DNA from 2 places in the Paenibacillus lutimineralis genome. Region 1 is predicted to be linked to the other one. Evidence: predicted binding sites of a transcription regulator. Region 1 holds the regulator's gene; the other holds the start of a gene.
The links. Region 1 encodes Rex, which represses fermentation and respiration genes when NADH is low (regulators of the CRP and FNR family bind a similar motif). Its sites were predicted from a motif close to TTGTGAAATATTTCACAA; they were not measured.
Positions count from the first base shown of each region.

Region 2: the regulator Rex is predicted to act here: its motif matches at 1,888-1,905, upstream of EI981_RS16270 (flavocytochrome c).

Region 1 is NZ_CP034346.1:2,493,631-2,498,431, forward strand. It holds gene dinG (ATP-dependent DNA helicase DinG) at 1-2,698, shown strand, start outside; gene EI981_RS10555 (redox-sensing transcriptional repressor Rex) at 2,732-3,382, shown strand; gene EI981_RS10560 (amidohydrolase) at 3,372-4,670, shown strand; gene EI981_RS10565 (cell wall elongation regulator TseB-like domain-containing protein) at 4,709-4,801, shown strand, end outside.
Region 2 is NZ_CP034346.1:3,692,114-3,696,914, forward strand. It holds gene EI981_RS16270 (flavocytochrome c) at 1-1,775, opposite strand, end outside; gene EI981_RS16275 (DUF6199 family natural product biosynthesis protein) at 2,018-2,722, shown strand; gene EI981_RS16280 (YjjG family noncanonical pyrimidine nucleotidase) at 2,731-3,429, opposite strand; gene EI981_RS16285 (CAP domain-containing protein) at 3,617-4,444, shown strand; gene EI981_RS16290 (sensor histidine kinase) at 4,780-4,801, opposite strand, start outside.

The DNA.
Region 1 (4,801 bases):
AATTACTGAAGAGGATGTCAAAGAGGCGCCTGGATTGGACGAGGTTATGATGGAGATGGTTCCATTACTCGATGATGCAGTTCTGGTTGGACATAATGTAGCTTTTGACTTCAATTATTTACAGAGCGCTCTCGATAAGACGGGATATTTGCCTTTTTCCGGACGCATTCTCGATACGATGGACTTTCTGAAAATATTCTTTCCTTCGCTATCCACCTATCAGCTAGGTTTGGTATCGCAGGAGTTCAATGTGCAGCATGATCGGCCCCATCAGGCAGATAGCGATGCGCTTGCTACGGCTCTAATCTTCCTCAAGTGTCTGGAAGAAATCGAGCAGTTGCCTCTGCTTACACTGCAGCGGCTGTCTGATCTGTTCAACAATGAGGACAGTGATCTGGCCTGGTTCTTTGATGCGATGCTTCAGGAGAAGCAGCAGAAGGAGCTAGGCGTTAATCCGGATGGGTTCACGTATTATCGGCAGTTCGCCCTCCAGGTCGATGACTGGATGGATATTGAGCCAGCCCGGGATCATATGCTTGTGAATCCACTCAAGGACGTGTCCTTTGAACAGTTCATGGAGCAGGTCCGAGAACAGCTGAAGCTGAAGCTGCCTGAATACGAAGAACGTGAAGCCCAGACCATGATGTTGGACCAGGTGAACCAGGCCTTTGCCGAAGATAAGCATCTTTTGATTGAAGCTGGTACGGGTACCGGGAAGTCACTTGGATACCTCCTGCCTGCGATTTACCATAGTGTGAAGCAGGATGAGAAGGTCATAATCAGCACTCATACGATTAACTTGCAAGAGCAGCTCAGGGAGCGGGATCTTCCATTATTAACGGAGGTCGTACCATTTCCGTTCCAGGCCGCTATCTTCAAGGGAAGGCAGCATTATTTGTGTTTGCGCAAATTTGAACATAAAATAAATAGAAGAGATTTCACAACCCCAAAAGAAGAGGTGATGACGGCCGCACAAATGATCGTGTGGCTCGCTCAGACGGAAACCGGGGATGATGAGGAGCTAAATCTCGGAAATCGCGGCAGCGATTTCTGGGAAACAGTGGCTAGTGAATCCGATTCTTGTCTTGGACGTTCCTGCCCTTGGTTCCGCAAATGCTTCTATCACCGTGCCAAGCATGAAGCGGGTGTAGCCGATGTCGTCATAACGAATCACTCCAAGCTGTTCACCGATATTCAAGCAGGACATCAGCTTCTGCCAAGCTATGATCGCTTGGTCATCGATGAGGCCCATCATCTTGAGGATGTTGCCGGCAAGCATCTTGGCTTGCAGCTTAAATATTTTACAGTTATCCATACTCTGACCCGATTGTTCAAGGACAGCAAGACGGGACAGCTTCCATCCTTGCACTTCATGCTCCAGCAAGCGGGAGCAGAAGCGGCGATGAAATGGATGACGGTCATTGACGAGATGTATCCGTCATTGATCGAGGTGAAGGAGAATTGGGATAAACTAAGCGAATTGTTGTTCGCTTTAATACCTGAGCGTTCCGATGCGGCCCCTGGAGATCCGGGGCAGTTCGTAACGCGGCTTCTGCCCGATAAGAAGCCCAAGTCCTGGGATGCTCTAACTACATTGGAAAACTCGATATATATTACCTTGGGGGATATCCTCCGCAAAGGCGAGCGAATGGTAGCTGAAATCCGAGAGGAACAGGATGACTACGGTGCTGAGAGCTTGATTACGGATATCAGCGGACTGTTCAAGGATTTGGCTAATGAACGTGAGACGCTCCGTTTCTTCATGAAACTGGAGGATGAGAATACGGTATATTGGCTTGAAGCTAATGGGAACTACCGCAATCGTTCATTGCAGATTTTTGCCGTACCGATTGATGTCAGCGCTCAATTAAAGGCATATTTCTTCGATAAGAAGAAGAGTGTAGTTATGACTTCGGCGACATTGACCGTTGATAAATCGTTTCAATATGTCATTGAACAGCTCGGTCTTCAGGAAGCGGCTAATACAGACCGTTTGATGACGGCGATGCTGCCTTCTCCATTCAATTATAGGGAGCAAGCATTAGTGCTCATACCGCGGGATTTCCCGAGTGTTAAGGGCAGCGTAGGCGATGATTATTTTATTCAGACTCTGGTGCGTTCTTTGGCGGATACAGCAATTGCTACCAAGGGGCGGATGCTTGTTCTTTTCACATCCTATCGGATGCTGCGACAAGTATATGACCCATTAAAAGAGCGGCTGTCCGATGAAGGAATCACCGTCATTGGACAGGGTATGGATAGTGGCAGCAGAACGAAGTTGACCCGTCGTTTTCAAGGGCAGCAAGCATCGGTGCTGCTCGGGACGAGCAGCTTCTGGGAAGGCGTAGATATTCCTGGCGAAGCATTGACGAGCCTGGCGATTGTCCGCCTGCCGTTCCAGCCGCCGAATCACCCGCTGGTTGAGGCTAAGAGTGAGCGGCTTCAGAGGGAGAAGAAGAACCCCTTCATGAAGCTGTCGGTGCCTCAGGCGGTTATTCGCTTCAAGCAAGGGTTCGGGCGTCTAGTCCGATCTTCTGCGGATCGAGGAATTGTCGTTGTATATGATACTCGCATCTTGGAATCTTATTATGGCAAATACTTTTTGTATTCTTTACCGGGACCGAAGATGGAGCATATGACATTATCGCAAATGGTTCCACGGATCTCAGAATGGTTAAACGATGACGAAGAGTCGTAATTTCTTCGAAATGCACCTGTAGGGGGAAAATATATGAAATCAGAAAAAATTTCAGATGCGGTTGTACGCAGATTGCCTGTATACTTGCGGTTTCTTAATGAATTAAGCCATCGCGAGGTCTTGACGGTTTCTTCCCAGGAGCTCGGACAGAAGCTGGATCTAAATCCAGCCCAAATCCGCAAAGATCTCGCTTATTTCGGCGACTTTGGTCGGAAGGGGATCGGGTATGACGTCTCATACTTGATCGAGAAAATACGGCAAATTCTGAATTTGGACCAGCAGATTAACGTGGCTCTCGTCGGAGCTGGTAATCTGGGACAAGCCTTGTCCAATTACAATACGTACGTGAAGGATAATATGCGGATTATCGCAGTCTTTGACGCCAACCCGGACAAGATCGGCAAGAAGGTCAAAGACATTACGATTCAGCCGATCGAGGAGCTGGAGCAGACGGTAAGAGACAAGCATATTCAGATCGGAATTATTACGGTACCTGATGTGGAGGCGCAGCGCGTTGCCGACCAGCTTGTTGCCGCAGGTATAGGGGCAATTCTCAACTTTGCGCCCACAATCATCAAGGTTCCTTCTGACGTGCGTATCCATGCGGCAGATTTCACAACAGACCTTATTAGTCTTGCTTATTATTTGCAGAGTGGAAAGGAATTACCGGAAAATGAGTCGTAAATGGTTGATTAAGAATGGTACATTTGCAGTGCTGGACGAGAAAAGTCCGATCGTCCATGGCTATATGCTGATCGAAGGAAATACGATTTCTTATATCGGCGAGGAGCGGCCTGAGGGCGTAGAAGGTGCGGAGACTTATGATGGCAAAGGCCTGCTCTTCATGCCGGGCCTCGTCAATTCACACGGGCATACGGCGATGTCATTGCTGCGTGGTTACGGAGACGATATGGTCCTTCAGGAATGGCTAGAGCAGAAGATGTGGCCGATGGAGGCGAAATTCACTCCTGAGGATGTATATTGGGGTGCTTCTTTATCTGTGCTGGAAATGGTCAAAGGTGGAACTACGACCTTCCTAGATATGTACGATCATATGGATCAAGTGGGTAAGGTTGTTGAGGAATCGGGCATCCGCGGTGTTCTAACACGCGGTGTTATCGGTCTCTGTCCGCCTGAACTGCAGGATCAGAAGCTGGCCGAAGCGATTCGCATTGCTCGTGATTGGCACGGGAAGGCCGAAGGACGGATTACAACAATGATGTCGCCGCATGCTCCGTACACATGCCCGCCGGATTATATTGAGAGGTTTGTGCAGGCAGCGCATGATCTTAATTTGCCATTACACACACATATGTCCGAGACACGAGCGGAGGTCCAACAAAATGTTGACCAGTATGGCGTACGTCCTGTTCAACATCTGCTTAACCTGGGCTTCTTCTCCCGTCCATCTCTGGTAGCTCATGCGGTGCATCTGACCGATGAAGAGATTGAGATTCTTGCCGCCCACAAGGTGGCAATCTCTCATAACCCGGGCAGCAACCTTAAGCTGGCTAGCGGGGTAGCGCGGGTACCGGAGCTTCTGAAAGCAGGCGTTACGGTGTCGCTAGGTACAGATGGCCCAGCGAGCAACAACAATCTCGACATGTTCGAGGAGATCAGGCTGGCCGCTTTAATCCATAAAGGGGTGTCCGGCGATCCGACGGCCGTACCTGCTCTTGAAGCTCTTCGTATGGGAACAGAGTATGGAGCGAAATCGCTCTACTTGAACAATACGGGCAAGTTGGCAGCTGGAATGAAGGCCGACATGATCGCCGTAAATACAGACCAAGCTCACTTCTTGCCGCGGACTGATTATATCTCTCATATCGTCTATTCAGCAGGTCCCAAGGACGTAGAGCATGTATGGGTCGATGGCAAGCAGATTATCCGTCACGGTGAATGTTTGACGCTGGATGAGGAGCGCATTCGTTATGAGGCGCAAACGGCCTTTGAAGGACTTCTCGGTCGGTAAGGTGGGAATTAGAACTCTAACTGGGAAGGAAGAGAAGGTTGAAGAATAGAACCAAATGGATTCTGCTCTCCATTGTGATCCTGCTGATCATCTTCTTTGGCCTTTACCGCTTCTATTTATATATTCAAGAG
Region 2 (4,801 bases), 1.2 Mb from region 1:
GCGATACGTCCGAATGTAATGGCATCAGCAATCGCATTGCCGCCTAGACGGTTCGTACCATGAATGACACCTGTAACCTCACCAGCTGCGAACAAACCTGGAATCGGCTCACCTTTCTCATTCATGACTTGAGTTGTCTTGTTGATGACAAGCCCGCCCATCGTATGGTGAACGGAAGGTACAGCTTTTTCAATGTAGTAAGGACCTTTGCTCATATCATGCAAGCCTTGACGATGGTGGAAGTCTTCATCATTGCCTGCTTTAGCAAATTTATTGACGCGATCGATCGTTTCCTGCAGCGCCTTCGGATCGATTTTGAAGAATTCGGCTGCTTCTTTCAGGGTATCTGCTTTGTACAGAACGCCTTCCTTAACGAGCGCATCATATTCGTCTTTATGCACATCTACCGTCTTACTGATGTCTCCGATTTCTTGATTCCACAATTGATAAGCATAGCCGCCTTCTTGAGCCAAAATCGCTCTAGAAATAACGTCGCGACGTTCCAGCTCTTCAACAAAGCGTTTGCCGCTCTGGTTAACGAGAATCGCTCCATCAAAACGGCTGTCTGCTACGAGTGAAATAACACCTGTCACAGGGTCACAAACCGGATAAGTCTGGATGCTCTCCATATTGGTCAAGGCTGCGCCAATGTCTTGCGCCATTACGATCCCATCACCAGTCGAACCCGGTGCATCTGTAGTCATATATTTCTCATCGAACTCTGGATTGTATTGCTTTCTCATCTCAACGTTGGATCCAAAACCACCGGATGCGATGACAACGCCTTTGTTCGCATGGAATGTAATCTTATTGCCATTTGCACCTGTAGCTTCAACACCGACCACTTTGCCGCTATCATCTGTGAGTAATTTATCAGCCTTCGTGTTTGTTTTTAGATCAATTTTCATTTCGTCCAGCTTCGTTTTCAGCTTGGTAATCAGTTCTGCACCAGTATGTCCTTCTGGAATAAGCGCACGCTTCACAGAGTGACCACCAAATTGGAACAAGTTATCTTCAAGGAAATTAACCTTGATATCATTCTTCAACCATTCTGCGGCAGCCGTTGCGTTCTCTGCGAGTACGCGAACCATTTCCGGATCGCCGACATTGTCTCCGCCTTTCAGCGTATCTTCAGCGAACAGATCAACACTATCCTTGATTCCTAATTTTTCCTGAACCCATGTGTTGGCAGCGTTCATCTCACCACCAGAGATCAATGTGTTGCCGCCCACGCTTGGCATCTTCTCCAGCAGAACTACGGAAGCTCCAGCTTGCTTGGCCTCCAGCGCCGCACTGAATCCAGCGCCACCAGCCCCGATAATAACTACATCGTAAGTTTGCTCCGCTGGCTCGTCTGTCTCACTCTTCCCAGCTGCTTGCTTCGCAACCAGTGTCAGTCCGGACTTCGCGATCGCATCTTTAACTGCGTCGATATAACCCGTGCTCGTTACTGTTGAACCGCTGATAGCGTCTACCTCTGCACTGTTGGAGGCGATGATCGTATCACCGAGTTCTTTAAATACAGGTTCAGCCAGAACTTCATTTTCCTTCTGCTCGAGAACCTTAATATTCTTAATTTCATTGTTCTCAAAGGTAACCTCTACCTTAATCGTGCCATGTTTACCATCGCCTTCACCGATAGAAGTGACGATGCCATTTTGGCCAGCTCCGTTATCGGCCTCCTTGCCCTTGTTGTTCCCGCTTCCGCATGCTGCCAGCATCACGACTAAGCTAAGGATAAGAATAAGGCTCCCAATCCTCTTCATCTTCATCATTTTCTGCATTTTCCCCTTGTCTTCGCATGTTGTTAGTTGTTGGTTATTCACTTGCAGCGTTACAGTACTGTGCACTACAAAAACAAAGGATAGCACAATATTCCACATCAGTTTGTGAATGTTATCACTTTCACATACTTTGTTCACAAATTGAAGACCATGTATCTATTTCAACCTATCGCAACCAACTTCACGGTTTGGCGTATTAAATGTATAAAACTGAAAGGAAGAGGTTGATCGATATGGCGGCGAAGCTCAACAAAATCATGTCCCCCACCTTTATTTTCTTTACGTGTGTTATAGTCCTGTCCGTTGTCGTCGCTGTACTGTCAAGACCTTACTTCACAGAGCCTATCTTCTACATCAACGAGAACAAGTACAAGTTCGCGAGCGAGCAAGGCAACCAGGTCTCTTATCACAGTAAAACGGCTGCTCCCATTCAGGTCAGCATTGACGGTCATGAGCGTACGGTAATTATCAATCACAAGGAATATTACATAACGAAATACAATTCTAACTACAATACAACGTATAACGTAATGTATCCGAACGGTCGTAATTACGAAGTAAGAGATCAATCCGGTTATTTATTGAGTTTCGATGAAAATGGCGATTTCGTCGTCGAGGCCTTCGCTTATGTGAACAACCAAAGAGTCATTCGAGAAGGCGAGGAGGAATTTACCCCAGCGATGCTTGTAACGGCCTCTTACCCAGAATATCATGATACTCCTGGGGCATCTGGATTTCTTTTTCTAGCATTAGCTATACTCATTTATGGATGGTGCGCCTATCGATATGAGAAATTTCAGGACATTATGTTTAACCTCTCACCTCAAAGACTTTGGGTGAACAACCCTGAACCTAGTGACTTTTATTATTTCATGTGCAAAGTTGGCGGAATTTTCTGCATGGCCTTTGCCGTCTGGGTTGCCCTCCAAGCATTCTGATCTGAGACTTATGAACGTTCTAATAAATCTATGATTTGCATTAAACTAGATACCGTATATGTGCTTTTAGGTAAATCTGGTTCAGGTATGCTTCCCTTAGGATTAAACCACACGCTATCGATTCCGACGTTATTGGCTCCCTGAATATCCGATGTTAATCGATCACCTATCATTAGGAATTCTTCCGTCCGGCTTGTCTGCAAAGCATCGAAAATATGGTTAAAGAAATAAGGGCTCGGTTTTTCATAACCAATCTCTTCGGAAATAAATAGTTGTTCAAAATATCCGTGCAGCTTGGCATCTTCTAATCTTTTTCTTTGGGTCTTTCCTACACCGTTTGTTCCAACATATAACTTACAATCTAGCTTACTGAGGCTATTGAGCAATTCCTCTGCTTGAGCAATGGTCTTATGTCCTTCATTTAAATGCTCACGGTACATTGCTTCAACCTTTGCGCCATTTTCATCTATAGAGAACTCCTGCAAAAAAAGTGAAAAACGCGTTGTCAGCACCTCATCCCGAGAGATCAGGCCTTCCTCTAATTGATGCCACAATCCATCATTAATGCGCTTGTAACATGCAATGGTTTGTTCGTTATAAGGTAATTTGAATTGCGTAATAATTTGTTTTAATGCCTTTTCCTCTGAATCTTGAAAATCAAGAATCGTATCATCTAAGTCAAAAATTATATGTTTGTATTTGTTCATGATCTATACACCCCTTGGTAGTAATATATCCAAATTAAGAGAGAATCGCCCATCCATAACTTACCTGCCCTATTCTCCTTCCAGACATGTTAGAATGAAATTGCGAAAAGTTACAACATTGTAACCGGGATGTCATTTTTGAATTCCGTCGCGAACTCAATACGATAACTTGGAGGGAATCAAGAATATGACCCATAAGAATCTGAAAACTCTATTCACAGGAAGTATGGCAGTAGCTGTTATTGCTGCTGGAGTAATTTTACCACAAGGAGGAAAAGCGGAAGCAGCCTCTGCTTCTAATATAGATTGCAATCAACCAACACAGCAGGTTCAAAAGGTTCAGCAAAAATGGGTGCAATTGAACTGGAATGGTAACTTGGACGATTTGAAATCTCTACTATCTCAGCTTCCTAATCTTGATCTGTCTAACCTGCCGGAGATTCAAAAACCAACAACTCCGAGCGAGAAACCAAGTAACCCAGAACAAAAGCCATCGACAGGATCGGACTCATCTAATAACAATAATAACGAAACGCCAACAAAACCGACTACACCTACAACACCAACAAAGCCGACAACGCCAACAACACCTACAAAACCAACAGCACCAAGCGATAATAACAATGGCACATCCGGTCAAACGGACAATGCTTCCTTCGCACAGCAAGTGGTGAATCTGGTCAATCAGGAGCGCAGCAAAGCCGGTCTTAAGCCGCTTACAGTTCAAGATAATCTGACTAAAGTAGCTGCAGCGAAAGCAGCGGATATGCGCCAGAACAATTATTTTGACCACCAATCGCCAACCTACGGTTCTCCATTCGATATGATGAAGCAGTTTGGAGTAAGCTATAGCTACGCAGGTGAGAATATCGCGAAAGGTCAACGTACCCCTGCTGAAGTCATGAACGCTTGGATGAACAGTGAAGGCCACCGTCAAAATATTATGAGTCCAAACTTCACCAAGATTGGTGTGGCTTATGATAACGGCTACTGGGTTCAAGAATTTATCGGCTAGTAAAGGTAATTCAAAAAGTCCGCTTTTGATCACGAAGTGAATCAAGAAGTGGCATCGGCATCGAATCTTGAATTCAGCCGGGTCTAAGCAGATGCTTACGAAGTTATGTTTCCTACGGAAACATCTCAGGTGCTCACGTACAAACTACGTACGCTCTGCTCCTCAGACCCTAGCTTCATCCAACTGAAGCGTTTCGAAGAAACGCACATCGGAAGCATAAGCTTCGGTTCTGAAAACCGGAGTTTTGAATCTACTAATGATAAAAAGCTACACGCATAAATTCAGAAATACTACAAATCCTAGGTACCAAGAAGGTGCCTAGGATTTGTATTTATCTACTCCTCTTGTTGTTCTGAG